Regions from separate parts of the Variovorax sp. Soil_C_19 genome, predicted to be linked through region 2. Evidence: riboswitches for the same ligand, from Rfam matches in the RefSeq annotation. Region 2 holds a riboswitch; the other holds the start of a gene.
What was found. A riboswitch is a leader RNA that binds a small molecule or an ion and turns the genes downstream of it on or off. The one in region 2 is predicted to bind glycine.
Positions count from the first base shown of each region.

Region 1 (7,171 bases), on a different contig from region 2:
CACCTGCACCTGTCCGCCCATCAGCGCCGTGAGGCTCGGTGAACTGCCGTTGTACGGCACATGGACCATCTGGATGCCGGTCGCCGACTTGAGCATCTCGCCGCCGAAATGCACCGACGAGCCGGTGCCGAAGCTACCGTACGAGAACTTGTCGGGCGCAGCCTTGGCCTGGGCCACGATGTCCTTGAGCGAACTGCCCGGCGTGTCGTTGCCGGCCACCAGCAGCAGCCCCATGTCGGCCACCAACCCGAGCGGCGTGAAGCTCGCGAGCGGGTCATACGGAAGGTTCGGGCGGATCGCCGGGTTCAGCGTGAGCGTGGTGCTGGCGCCCAGCAGCAGCGTGTAGCCGTCGGCGGGCGCCTTGGCCACCAGCGAGGCCGCGACGACCGTAGACGCACCGGGGCGGTTTTCGACCACGATCGGCTGCCCGAGCTTCTCGCCCATCGCGTTGGCCATCAGCCGGCCGAGGATGTCGGTCGCGCCGCCCGGCGAATAGGGCACCACCAGCTTGATCGGACGATCGGGAAAGCCCTGCTGGGCCAGCGCCATCGCGGGCACCGCGCATGCCGCGGCAGCGACGAACGCAAGGGAGAGGAAACGGGAACGACGGAGAGACATGGCGGTGCAAAGCTCCAGTTGGCAGGCAAGAAAAACGGAAGAGGCGAGACGGCGGTCAGCCGAGCAAGGGGCTTCGCACCCGTGCGTGACCGCTGGCCTCGTCGTAGGCATGGCCGATCTGCAGCACGGCCGCGTCGGCCTGCACCGGGCCGATGATCTGCAGGCCGGCAGGCAGGCCGCCGGCACCGAAGCCGGCGGGCGCCGCCAGTGCCGGCAGGCCGGCCATGGTGGCGGGAACCACTGCCTGCATCCAGCGGTGGTAGGTGTCCATCGCGCGGCCGCCCACCTCGTGCGGCCAGTCGAGCACCAGGTCGAAGGGGAACACCTGCGCCGATGGCATCACGAGGAAGTCGAACTGCGCGAACAGCCCGCGCAGTGCCTGGTACCAGGCCGAGCGCGTGCGCGCGGCGTCATACACCTGCATGCCGCTCAGCTGCAGGCCGCGCTCGATCTCCCACACCGCCTCGGGCTTGAGCAGCGCGCGCCGTGCCGGGTCATGGTAGAGCGCGGCATTGGCGCCCGCCACCGCAAAGCTGCGCAGGTCGATCCAGGCGCGCCACAACTGCTCGAGGTCGAAGGCCGGCAGCACCGCCTCGACGCTGCAGCCGGCCGCCTCGAAATGCCGCAGCGCCGCGGCGCAGGTGTCGAGCACGCCGGGCTCGGTGGGCAGATGGCCGCCCAGGTCGCCGAGCCAGCCGATGCGCGTGCCGCGGAAGTCGCGCGCCAGCGGTTGCAGGAAGTCGCTGCCCTTCGCCTGTCGGTGCGTGAGCGGCAGCCGGGCGTCGAAACCGGCCTGCACGGCCAGCAGCATGGCCAGGTCGGGGATGTTGCGCGCCATCGGACCGGCGACGCTGAATTGCTGGAAGAAGACCTCTTCGGTGGGACCGTGCGGCACGCAGCCGATCGAGGTGCGCAGGCCATACACGTTGTTGAAGGCCGCCGGCGTGCGCAGCGATCCCATCATGTCGGAGCCGTCGGCCACCGGCAGCATGCGCAGCGCCACCGCCACGCCGGCGCCGCCGCTGCTGCCGCCTGCCGAGCGGGCCGGGTCGAAGGCGTTGCGCGTGGCGCCGTACACCGGGTTGTAGGTGTGGCCGCCGAGCCCGAACTCGGGCGTGTTGGTGCGGCCGACGAACAGCGCGCCGCCGGCACGCATGCGTTCGAACACCACCGCGTCGGCCGGCGTGACCTGGCCACGGAAGATCGGCGAGCCGCGCGTGGTGACCATGCCGGCCACGGGCATGATGTCCTTCGGCGCCTGCGGGAAGCCATGCATCGGCCCCAGGCTGCGGCCCTGCCCCAGTTGGTCGTCGCGCTCGCGGGCCTGGGCGTGCAGCGCATCGCGGTCGGCGTGCGCCACGATGGCATTGACCACCGGATTGAGCCGGTCGATCTGCGCCAGGTAGGCATCGAGCACTTCGACGCACGAGACCTCGCGCGAATGGATGGCATGCGAAAGCGCTGTGGCGCTGAGTTCCACGATGGCCGAAGCCACCGGCGCCGGCGTGGCCGATCGGGGTTTGTGCATGCCTCTCCTGCGGAAAAATGACGGGACGAAGTCAGAATAAGCGCCCGCCAGCCATACGACAATCGCCGTTTGTTGCAAGAATCGTTGCGTTTTACGCAAACCTAGGAAGGTTTTCGATGCTGTCCGACCGACTGCAGGACACGGCGCTGCGCTACTTTCTCGAGGTGGTTCGCAGCGGCTCCGTGAGCGAGGCCGCCTCGCGGCTCAGCGTGTCGCCCTCGGCCGTAAGCCGGCAGGTGGCGGCATTGGAAGAACTGCTCGGCGTGCCGCTGTTCGAGCGGCACGCGCGCGGCATGGCGCCCAGCGCCGCCGGCGAACTGCTGGCCGCGCATGCGCGCCGCGGCGCGATGGAGGCCGACCGCGTGGTGTCCGACATCCAGGCGCTGCAGGGTCTGCGCCGGGGCCTGGTGCGCCTGGCCAGTTCGTCCGGCTTCGCCATCGAGTTCCTGCCCGGCGCGATGGCCGAATTCCGTGCCCGCCACCCTGGCATCCTGTTCCACCTCCGCGTGGTGGCGCCGGCCCAGGTAACCGCGGCGGTGCGCAATGGCGACGTGGACATCGGCCTCACCTACAGCCGGGCTGCCGAGCGCGACATCCAGGTGCAGCACATGCAGGCGGCGCCCGTCCACGCGATCATGCGGCCCGACCATCCGCTCGCGCGCTTTTCCACCGTCACGCTGGCGCAGATGCATCCGCATCCGATCGCCCTGCCAGAGCGCGACAACACGGTGCGCCAGTTGTTCGACATCGGCTGCAGCCAGCGGCGGCTGGTGTTCGACCCGGTGCTGGTCAGCAACCATTTCGAGTCGCTCACCAACTTCGTGCTGCACGGCGGCGGCCTGTCGATTTCGGGCGAGGTGACGGTGCGCGACCGTGCGCGGCGCGGCGAGCTGCATGCCGCACCGATCCGCGAGCGCGGCATGAACGGCCGCGCCGTCGAGGTCCAGACCCTCGCCGGACGCACGCTGCCACAGGGCGTCAGCGCCTTTCTCGACCATCTGCGTGCGGAACTGCCGCCGTCCCGCGCGGCCGGCCCGCAGCGCGATCCACTACACTCGCCGGGTCAGGAGAGAGCTTCGCCACGCGAGGCCGCCGAAGGCGCAGGGAACCCCCGAACGCTCAGGCAAAAGGACTGACACAGCGACAGCGAACGCCGTCGCTTCCTTGCTGGAGAGAGGCCGTTGCAGCGCGCGTTTGCGGCGACGGCCCACCGAAGGAGCAAACCCCGATCGTGGGGCGAATCTCTCAGGTAAAGCGGACAGCAGGGGTGGCCCATGGCTTGCGCCATGGAATTCGACTGCCCCTTTGGAGAGTGCCCCGTGGCTGCTTCCGCTGACCAACAACAACCATTGCTCAAGACCCCGCTGCACGACCTGCACGTCGAGCTCGGCGCCCGCATGGTGCCGTTCGCCGGCTATTCGATGCCGGTGCAGTACCCCGCCGGCCTGATGGCCGAGCACCGCCATACGCGCGAGCAGGCCGGGCTGTTCGATATCTCGCACATGGGCCAGTTGCGCCTGGTCGGGCCCGACGCCGCCGCCGCCTTCGAGACGCTGATGCCGGTCGACGTGATCGACCTGGCCCCGGGCAAGCAGCGCTACGGCCTGCTGCTGAACGACGAAGGCGGCATCCTCGACGACCTGATGTTCTTCAACGAGGGGCACGGCTCGCTCTTCGTGATCGTCAACGGCGCCTGCAAGATGGCCGACATCGCGCACATCCAGCAGAAGATCGGCGCACGCTGCGAGGTGCAGCCCCTGCCCGACCACGCGCTGCTCGCGCTGCAGGGGCCGCAGGCCGCCGCGGTGCTCGCAAGGCTCTCGCCCGGCGCCGAGCGCTTCGTGTTCATGACCGGCGGCGCAGTGCAGATCGGCGGCATTCCAGCCTTCGTCACGCGCAGCGGCTACACCGGCGAAGACGGCTTCGAGATCTCGGTCGCCGGCCGTGACGCCGACGCCCTGGCCCGCCTGCTGCTCACCCAGGCCGAGGTCAAGCCGATCGGCCTGGGCGCGCGCAATTCGCTGCGGCTCGAGGCCGGCCTGTGCCTTTACGGCAACGATATCGACACCACCACCACGCCGGTCGAGGCCTCGCTCAACTGGGCGATCCAGAAGGTGCGCCGCGCGGGCGGCGCGCGCGAAGGCGGCTTCCCGGGCGCGGCCCGGGTGCTGGCGCAGTTGGCATCGGCCACGTCGGGCGCGGCCGGCCGCACCGACCACGACACGCTCACGCGCAAGCGCGTTGGCCTGGTGGCGCTCGAGCGCATACCGGTGCGCGACGGCACGGTGCTGCAATCGTTCGAGGGCCAGGACATAGGCCTCGTGACGAGCGGCCTGCTCGGCCCCACGGCCGACCGCCCGGTCGCGATGGGCTACGTGGCCATGGCCTTCGCCGAGCCCGGCACGCGCGTGCAGGCCATCGTGCGGGGCAAGCCCGTTCCGATGGAAGTCTCGGCCATGCCTTTCGTGCCCACGCGCTACTACCGCGGCTGAGCTCGGCATTTCATTTTTTCCACGAGGAGTTTTTTCACATGACCATCAAGTACACCAAGGACCACGAATGGGTCTCGGCCGAAGGCGACGCGGCCACCGTCGGCATCACCGTGCATGCGCAGGATGCGCTCGGCGACGTGGTGTTCGTCGACCTGCCCGACGTGGGCAAGACCTTCGCGCAGGGCGAAGTGGCCGGTGTCGTCGAATCGGTGAAGGCCGCGGCCGACGTGTTCATGCCCGTGTCGGGCGAGATCACCGAAGTGAACGAGGCGCTGCGCGCCGATCCTTCGCTCGCCAACAGCGACCCGCTGGCCGCGGGCTGGTTCTTCAAGGTCAAGCTCAGCGAACCTGCGCAGCTCGACGCGCTGCTCGACGCCGCCTCCTACGACCAGTTCGCAGCCGAGTCCTGATGCACCGCTGAAGACGGGCTGGCCGCACGCGACGCGTCCGGCAGCCCCGCCCTTGCCTTTTCCCCCCGACACCGCCATGCCCACCCCTTCCCTCCCCTCCCTGCAAGAACTCGAGAATGCCGAGGAATTCCTCGCCCGCCACATCGGCATCGATGCGGCCGACGAAGCGCGCATGCTGCCGGTGATCGGCTCGGCCACGCGTGCGGAGCTCATCGACGGCATCGTGCCCGCGGCGATTCGCCGCGCCCGCCCGATGCGGCTGCCGGCGCCCGCCAGCGAAGCGGACGCGCTGGCCGAGATGAAGGCCATCGCGGCGAAGAACAAGGTGTGCAAGAGCTTCATCGGCCAGGGCTACTACGGCACCCACACGCCCGGCGTGATCCTGCGCAACGTGCTCGAGAACCCCGCCTGGTACACCGCCTACACGCCCTACCAGGCCGAGATCTCGCAAGGGCGCATGGAGGCCCTGCTCAATTTCCAAACGATGGTGTGCGACCTGACGGGCATGGCCATCGCCAACGCCTCCATGCTCGACGAGGCCACGGCCGCGGCCGAGGCCATGACGCTCGCCCGGCGCAGCGTCAAGAGCAAGAGCAACGTGTTCCTGGTCTCGGGCGACTGCCATCCGCAGACGATCGAGGTCATCCGCACGCGTGCCGCGCCGCTGGGCATCGAAGTGAAGGTGAGCACGGCGTCCGAGACGCTGCCGCACCTGATGGCGAGCTGCGACTTCTTCGGCGTGCTCGCGCAGTACCCGGCCACCACCGGCCATGTGCACGACCTGCGCCCGCTCGCGGGCCATGCCCACCAGTGCGACGCCGCCTTCTGCGTGGCCGCCGACCTGCTCGCGCTCACGCTCCTCGCGCCGCCCGGCGAATGGGACGCCGACATCGTCTGCGGCACCACGCAGCGCTTCGGCATGCCGATGTGCAACGGCGGCCCGCACGCGGCCTACCTGGCCTGCCGTGACGAATTCAAGCGCTCGCTGCCCGGCCGGCTGGTCGGCGTGAGCGTCGATGCGCACGGGCGTCCGGCCTACCGCCTCGCGCTGCAAACGCGCGAGCAGCACATCCGGCGCGAGAAGGCCACGTCCAACATCTGCACCGCGCAGGTGCTGCCGGCCGTGGTGGCGAGCATGTACGCCGTCTACCACGGACCCGACGGCCTTACGCGCATCGCGCAGCGCGTGGCCGCGCTCACCGCGATCCTCGCGCAAGGCTTCGCGCAGATGGGCCGCGAAGTGGTCAATGCCACCGCGTTCGATTCGCTGACGATCCACACCGGCGACGACACGCAGAAGATCGTCGAGCGCGCCGAGGCCGGCGGCATCAACCTGCGCCAGCGTCTGCAGCAGCACCTGGGCATCTCGCTCGACGAGACCACCACGCGCGCCGACATCGAGACGCTCTGGGCGCTGTTCGTGCCCGCCGGCACGCCGATGCCGCGCTTCGACGAACTCGCCGGCACCGCGCCGCGACTGCCCGACGACCTGCGCCGCACCAGCGCCTTTCTCGCGCACCCGGTGTTCAACACGCACAAGAGCGAGACGGCGATGCTGCGCTACATCCGCAGCCTGTCCGACAAGGATCTGGCGCTCGACCGCAGCATGATCCCGCTCGGCAGCTGCACCATGAAGCTCAATGCGACCAGCGAGATGATCCCCATCACCTGGCCCGAGTTCGCGAACATCCATCCGTTCGCGCCCGCCGAGCAGCTCGCGGGCTACGCCCAGCTCGACGCCCAGCTGCGCGCCTGGCTCTGCGAAGCCACCGGCTACGCGGGCATCAGCCTGCAGCCCAATGCGGGCTCGCAGGGCGAATACGCGGGCCTGCTCGCGATCCGAGCGTTCCAGGAAGCCAACGGCCAGGGACACCGCAACATCTGCCTGATTCCGTCGTCGGCGCATGGCACCAACCCCGCGAGCGCACAGATGGTGGGCCTGCAGGTGGTGGTGACGGCCTGCGACGCGCAGGGCAACGTCGACATGGACGACCTGAGGCGCGCCTGCGAGAAGCACAGCGCCAACCTGGCCGCGGTGATGATCACGTATCCCAGCACGCACGGCGTGTTCGAGACCCGCGTGAAGGAACTCTGCGAACTGGTGCACGAACACGGCGGCCGCG
Region 1 covers NZ_JBDGIV010000019.1:9,514-16,684, reverse strand. The annotation lists gene AC3A6R_RS24565 (Bug family tripartite tricarboxylate transporter substrate binding protein) at 1-618, opposite strand, end outside; gene AC3A6R_RS24560 (amidase) at 674-2,146, opposite strand; partial or broken gene AC3A6R_RS24555 (LysR family transcriptional regulator) at 2,263-3,165, shown strand; glycine riboswitch at 3,201-3,291, shown strand; glycine riboswitch at 3,304-3,418, shown strand; gene gcvT (glycine cleavage system aminomethyltransferase GcvT) at 3,466-4,638, shown strand; gene gcvH (glycine cleavage system protein GcvH) at 4,677-5,048, shown strand; gene gcvP (aminomethyl-transferring glycine dehydrogenase) at 5,125-7,171, shown strand, end outside.
Region 1: another riboswitch for glycine. It lies ahead of gcvT (glycine cleavage system aminomethyltransferase GcvT); the one in region 2 lies ahead of AC3A6R_RS19895 (D-amino acid dehydrogenase).

Region 2 (7,171 bases):
CAGTACTGGCTCGAGCAGAACGGCCATGCGCTGAAGGCCACGGTCCAGGCGCTGGAGGTGCAGAAGATGACGCTCTCGACTCTGCGCGGCATGAACGTGCGCATGGAGGACATCGCGAGCGCCTTCTCGAAACAGGCGGCCGCGGAACCCGCTGCCGCCGTGCCCCGGTCGGTAGCGGCAGAGCCTGCGGCGGGGGCCGATGAAGCGCCGGCGCCCGGCGTGGTCGATCCGATGCAGTGGTGGGGCTCGCTGACCGAGCAGTTCCAGCAGATCGCGAACTCGGCGCTGCAGGACGCGGCCCAGCTCAAGGTGCCCGCCATGGCGCAACCGATGGCCGATGCGGTCGGCAAGGCCATGCGCGGCAGCCCGTCCGCAACAACGCAGAAACCCGCCGCCAGGACGGCCGCTGCGAAGAAAACCCCACCCAAAAAGACGCCCACCGCCACGCGCAAGCGAACCACCGGCGGGCGTTGATCTCTTACATGCTCTCCTTCGAGAAAAAGAACGGAAGGCACGCACCATGAAACTGTTTCCTTCCGGCCACGCCACCCATCCGCAATGGCGCATGGCCGCCGGCCTCGTGCTGGCGCAGCTGCGCGCGCAGATGGCGCTGCCCGAATACGCCCCGTCGCCGACGCTCGGCCTGCTCTACATCACCGATCACTACGCCTCGGACGCGCAGGAGATCCTCGATCACCTGAGTGCCGAGCTGCCCGAAGTGACCGACTGGTCGGGCACGGTCGGCGTCGGCGTGGCGGCCAACAACGCCGAGTACTTCGACGAGCCCGGCCTGAGCCTCATGCTGTGCGCGCTGCCGAGCGACCAGTACCGCGTGTTCTCGGGCGTCGCGCCGCTCGGCAGCTCGGAAATGAGCGGTTTCGAGGCCCATACCGCGCTCGTGCATGCAGACCCCGCGACACCCGACTTGCCCGAACTGATCGGTGAAATGGCGGGCCGCACCGACACCGGCTACCTGTTCGGCGGGCTGTCGTCGGGCCGGGCCGGCGCGCTGCAGTTCGCGGTCGGCGGCAACGGCAACATCCGCGGCCATGGCGCCGCGGGCGGCGTGTTCTCGGGCGGGATGTCGGGCGTGGTGTTCGGCGAGGGCGTGCGGCTGGTGTCGCGCGTCACGCAGGGCTGCCAGCCGCTGCGCGCGGGGGCCGGGCGCGAGCGCGTGATCACCGAGGCCGACGGCAACCTGCTGCTCAAACTCGACGGCGAGCCGGCGCTCGACGTGCTGCTGGCGGAGCTGCAGGTGTCGCTCGAACGGCCGCAGGAGGCCATCGACGCGGTGCGCAACACGCTGGTGGGCCTGGCCGATGCGGGCAGCGACGGCATCCGCCGTACCGGCGACCTGGGCGCCGACGTGCTGGTGCGTCACATCATCGGGCTCGATCCGACGCGCCGCGGCGTGGCGATCGCCGACGTGGCCGAAGCCGGCATGCGGCTGAGCTTCTGCCGCCGCAACGCGCAGGCCGCGCGTGCGGACCTGATGCGCATCTGCGCCGAGATCCGCGAAGAGCTCGAGCCCGAGGAGCAGACGCTGGCCACCGCGCGCGCCGTGGCGGCCGGGGAGGCCGAGGCCGCGCCGCATCCGGCACGCCGCATCGCCGGCGCGGTGTACGTGAGCTGCTCGGGGCGCGGCGGTCCGCATTTCGGCGCACCCGGCGCCGAGCTGCAGATCGTGCGGCATGCGCTCGGCGACGTGCCGCTGGTCGGTTTCTTCGCGGCCGGCGAGATCGCGCGGCACCGGCTGTATGGGTACACCGGCGTGCTGACGGTGTTTGCGGCCGCCGACTGAACGCCGAAGTCCGTGTTCGGTCGGCCCTGGCTCAGCCCACGGCCGCCGCCATGACCCCGTGCGCCGGCCGCGGCATTCCCGTGAACGCGAAATCGACTTCGGGCGCGAGCCCGGTCACGATGCGCGCGATCGATTTGCCCGATCCGCAGGCATGCGTCCAGCCCAGCGTGCCGTGGCCGGTGTTGAGGTACAGGTTCGGCAGCTTCGTCTTGCCGATCATCGGTACGTTGCTCGGCGTCGCGGGGCGCAGGCCGGTCCAGAACTGCGCTTGTGTGGTGTCGCCGGCGCCGGGGAACAGTTCTTCGACGCGCCGCACGATGGCCTCGCAGCGCACGCGGTTCAGGTCGCGGTCGTAGCCGTTGAGTTCGGCCGTGCCCGCAATGCGCAGGCGGTCGCCCCCCTCGGCGCCCGGCGAGGTGTAGCGCGAGAACACGAGCTTGAATTCGTCGTCGGTGAGCGAGACCTGGTGCGCCTTCGAGGCGTCCTTGACCGGCAGCGTCACCGAGTAGCCCTTGGCCGGATAGATCGGCAGGCGGATGCCGAGCGGTGCCGCGACGAGCGGGCTCAGCGAGCCCATCGCGAGCACGAACGCATCGCCGCCGATGCGCTGGAAGCGGCCTTCGGGGTCGGTCGCCTCGACATGGTCGAGCCGGCCGCCGGCCTCGCGCAGCGCGGTCACCGTGTGGCTCATGAGGAACTTCACCCCGGCCGCTGCGGCGAGCCTGGCGAGTTCGCGCGCAAAGAGGTTCGCATCGCCCGACTCGTCTTCCGCGGTGTAGGTGGCGCCGGCCAGCTTCGGCCGGATGTGCGCGAGCGCGGGCTCGATGGCCACGGCCTCGTCGGCCGAGATCACCTGCCGCTCGCAGCCCAGCGCGCGCATCTGCTTGGCCGGCGCGAGGGCGGCATCGAACTCCTTCTGGGTCGTGTAGAAGTGCAGGATGCCTTGCGTGCGCTGGTCGTACGCCAGACTGGTGTCGCGGCGCAGCTGCTGCAGCACCTCGCGGCTGTAGGTGCCCAGCCGCACGATCTGCTCGATGTTGTGCCGGGTGCGCGCCGGTGTGCATTCGCGCAGGAACTGCAGGCCCCAGAGCCACTGGCGCATGTCGGCGCGCACGCGGAACAGCAGCGGTGCGTCTTCCTTGCCGAGCCACTGCAGCACCTTGAGCGGGGCGCCCGGATTGGCCCACGGTTCGGCATGGCTGACGGAGATCTGCCCGCCATTGGCGAAGCTGGTTTCTGCGGCCGGCGTGGCCTGCCGGTCGATCACGGTCACATCGTGGCCGAGCTGTTGAAGGTAATAAGCCGAGGTCACGCCGAGCAGGCCGGCGCCAAGAACGATCACGCGCATTTCAGGTACTTCTTTCGAGGTGCGCTTGGATGGCGGCGGGGTCGCTGTGCTTTGCATAGCGAGCAACCGGACGATCGCCGTCCAAGTTGCCGCTCCCCCTGTCCTCGGTACCTGAGAGATTCACCCGCTGCGCCCGCAGCGGGTTTGCTCCTTCGGCGCGTCACGCGGGGTGACGTCTCTCCAGACGGCGTGTCAGTTGGTGCAGTACAGGCCTCTTCGGCCGACCTGAGCGTTTATGGGAGTTTGCGCCTTCGGTGGGACAACGCATGTTGTCCGCTCTCCTGCAGTGGCGCGATTGTATGCGGGCGGCATGATCGCCCTGGCCCGATGGGATAATCGCCTGTTCAATCGCCGGGTGGCGATCGTTCCATTTCAGCAGGGGACTCCATGATCCTGGTAACCGGCGGCGCCGGCTTCATCGGCGCCAATTTCGTACTCGACTGGCTCGCGCAGAGCGATGAACCGGTCGTCAACCTCGACAAGCTGACCTACGCGGGCAACCTCGAGACGCTCGCCTCCCTCAAGGGCGATGCCCGGCACATCTTCGTGCAGGGCGACATCGGCGACAGCGCGCTCCTCGATCGCCTGCTGGCCGAACACAAGGTCCGCGCGGTGGTCAACTTCGCCGCCGAATCGCATGTGGACCGCTCGATCCACGGCCCCGAGGACTTCGTGCAGACCAACGTGCTCGGCACCTTCCGGCTGCTCGAGTCGGTGCGCGGCCATTGGAACGCGCTGCCGGCCGACCAGAAGGCCGCGTTCCGCTTCCTGCACGTGTCGACCGACGAGGTCTATGGCTCGCTCTCGAAGACCGATCCCGCCTTCACCGAAGACAACAAGTACGAGCCCAACAGCCCGTATTCGGCCAGCAAGGCCGCGAGCGACCACCTTGTGCGCGCCTGGCACCATACCTACGGCCTGCCGGTGGTCACCACCAACTGCTCGAACAACTACGGGCCGTTCCACTTTCCCGAGAAGCTGATCCCGCTGATGATCGTCAATGCACTCGCCGGCAAGCCGCTGCCGGTGTATGGCGACGGCATGCAGGTACGCGACTGGCTCTACGTGAAAGACCACTGCAGCGCCATCCGCCGCGTGCTCGAAGCCGGCCGACTCGGCGAGACCTACAACGTAGGCGGCTGGAACGAGAAGCCCAACATCGAGATCGTCAACACGGTGTGTGCGCTGCTCGACGAACTGCGCCCGCGCGCGGACGGCAAGCCCTACAAGGAGCAGATCAGCTACGTCACCGACCGTCCCGGCCATGACCGGCGCTATGCCATCGACGCGCGCAAGCTCGAGCGCGAGCTCGGCTGGAAGCCGGCCGAGACCTTCGACACCGGCATCCGCAAGACCGTCGAGTGGTACCTGGCCAACGGCGAATGGGTGCGCAACGTGCAAAGCGGCGCCTACCGCGAATGGGTCGAGAAGCAGTACGACACGAAGGACGCTGCATGAAGCTGCTGTTGCTGGGCAAGGGCGGACAGGTCGGCTGGGAGCTGCAGCGCAGCCTGGCGCCGCTGGGCGAACTCGTCGCGCTCGACTTCGACAGCACCGAGCTTCACGCCGACTTCAGCCGGCCCGAGCAACTCGCCGAGACGGTGCGCAAGGTGCGACCCGATGTCATAGTGAATGCGGCGGCGCACACGGCCGTCGACAAGGCCGAAAGCGAGCCCGAGTTCGCGCGCAAGCTCAACGCCACCTCGCCGGGCGTCGTGGCTGAGGCGGCGCAACAGGTTGGGGCGCTGATGGTGCATTACTCGACCGACTACGTCTTCGACGGCAGCGGCAGCACGCCCTGGAAGGAAGACGATGCGACCGGCCCCTTGAGCGTGTATGGCCGCACCAAGCTCGAAGGCGAGCAGCTGGTGGCCGCACACTGCGCGAGGCACCTGATCTTCCGCACCAGTTGGGTGTATGCGGCGCGCGGCGGCAACTTTGCCAAGACCATGCTGCGCCTGGCCAAGGAGCGCGACAAGCTGACCGTCATCGACGACCAGTTCGGCGCGCCGACCGGCGCGGAGCTGCTGGCCGACCTGACCGCGCATGCGATCCGCGCGACCTTGCAGGACCCCGCCAAGGCGGGCCTCTATCACGCGGTGGCTGGTGGCGTCACCACCTGGCATGGCTATGCGCGTTTCGTCATCGAGCAAGCGAAGGCGGCCGGCGTCGAGCTGAAGGCGGGGCCCGATGCGGTCGACCCCGTGCCCACGAGCGCCTTCCCCACGCCCGCCAGGCGTCCGCACAACTCGCGCCTCGACACCACGAAGCTGCAATCGACCTTCGGCCTGCGGCTGCCGCCATGGCAGGACGGCGTGGCACGCATGCTGCGCGAGACGCTCTGAACACAAGAAAAGGGAAAGAAGACCCAACAATGACCACGACGACAAAACGCAAGGGCATCATCCTGGCCGGCGGCTCCGGCACCCGCCTGCATCCCGCCACGCTCGCGATGAGCAAGCAGCTGCTGCCGGTGTACGACAAGCCGATGATCTACTACCCGCTGAGCACGCTGATGCTCGGCGGCATGCGCGACATCCTCATCATCAGCACGCCGCAGGACACGCCTCGTTTCCAGCAGTTGCTGGGCGACGGCAGCCAATGGGGCCTGAACCTGCAGTACGCGGTGCAGCCCAGCCCCGATGGTCTGGCGCAGGCGTTCATCATCGGCGAGAAGTTCGTGGCCAACGAGGCGAGCGCGCTGGTGCTGGGCGACAACATCTTCTACGGGCATGACCTCGCGCATCTGCTCTCCGGTGCCGATGCCAAGGACAAGGGCGCGACCGTCTTCGCCTACCACGTGCAGGATCCTGAGCGGTACGGCGTGGTGGCCTTCGACGCCGAGGGCAAGGCCAGCAGCATCGAAGAGAAGCCGGCCAAGCCCAAGAGCAGCTACGCCGTGACGGGCCTGTACTTCTACGACAACCAGGTGGTTGACATCGCCAAGGCCGTGAAGCCGAGCGCGCGCGGCGAGCTGGAGATCACGGCGGTCAACCAGGCCTACCTCGACATTGGCCAGCTCAACGTGCAGATCATGCAGCGCGGCTATGCCTGGCTCGATACCGGCACGCACGAGAGCTTGCTGGAGGCGGGGCAGTTCATCGCGACGCTCGAGCATCGGCAGGGGTTGAAGATCGCGTGCCCCGAAGAGATCGCCTGGCGCAACGGGTTCATCGACCGCGAGCAGCTCGCGCGACTCGCAGCGCCGCTGCAGAAGAATGGCTACGGCAAATACCTGAACCACCTGTTGGCCGAGGAGGTGCGCTCGTGAAAGCAACGCCCACCGCGATTCCGGAGGTGCTGGTCATCGAGCCGAAGGTGTTCGGCGATGCGCGCGGCTTCTTCTACGAGAGCTTCAACGGCAAGGCGTTCGACGAGGCCGTCGGGCGGCACGTCGAGTTCGTCCAGGACAACCATTCGCGCTCGGCCAAGGGGGTGCTGCGCGGGTTGCACTACCAGATCCAGCAGCCGCAGGGAAAGCTGGTGCGTGTGGTTCGGGGCGCGGTGTTCGATGTGGCGGTGGACATCCGCAAGTCGTCGCCGACCTTCGGCAAGTGGGTGGGTGTGGAGCTCAGCGAAGACAACCACAGGCAGTTGTGGGTGCCTGAGGGGTTCGCACACGGGTTCCTGGTGCTGAGCGAGACGGCGGAGTTTCTGTACAAGACCACGGATTACTACGCACCGGCGCATGAGCGTGCGATCGTCTGGAACGATCCGGACCTGGCAATCGAGTGGCCCGACGTCGGCCTCGCCCCGCAACTCTCGGCCAAGGATCAGGCCGCATCGAGGTTCGAGCGGGCCGAAGTCTTCAGCTGACGACAGCGTTTGCCGCGCTGGCCTTTGCCGCCAGAAGCATTCGCGCGAGCGTTTCTTCGAGTTCCGGCTCTTCCAGCGAAGCCCCGTGTCGGGCCAGCAAAGCTTGCAATTTGGAAGGGTCGCCGCAAAGGCGGTGGACTTCGTTGGCTCTGACGAACGCTGGATTGACCTCGAGACGGGGATTGTGCGAAGTCATCCGGGCAAGG
Region 2 covers NZ_JBDGIV010000011.1:80,477-87,647, forward strand. The annotation lists gene AC3A6R_RS19885 (PhaM family polyhydroxyalkanoate granule multifunctional regulatory protein) at 1-474, shown strand, start outside; gene AC3A6R_RS19890 (FIST signal transduction protein) at 521-1,801, shown strand; gene AC3A6R_RS19895 (D-amino acid dehydrogenase) at 1,833-3,149, opposite strand; glycine riboswitch at 3,238-3,343, opposite strand; glycine riboswitch at 3,347-3,443, opposite strand; gene rfbB (dTDP-glucose 4,6-dehydratase) at 3,537-4,607, shown strand; gene rfbD (dTDP-4-dehydrorhamnose reductase) at 4,604-5,494, shown strand; gene rfbA (glucose-1-phosphate thymidylyltransferase RfbA) at 5,524-6,420, shown strand; gene rfbC (dTDP-4-dehydrorhamnose 3,5-epimerase) at 6,417-6,965, shown strand; gene AC3A6R_RS19920 (GDP-mannose 4,6-dehydratase) at 6,958-7,171, opposite strand, start outside.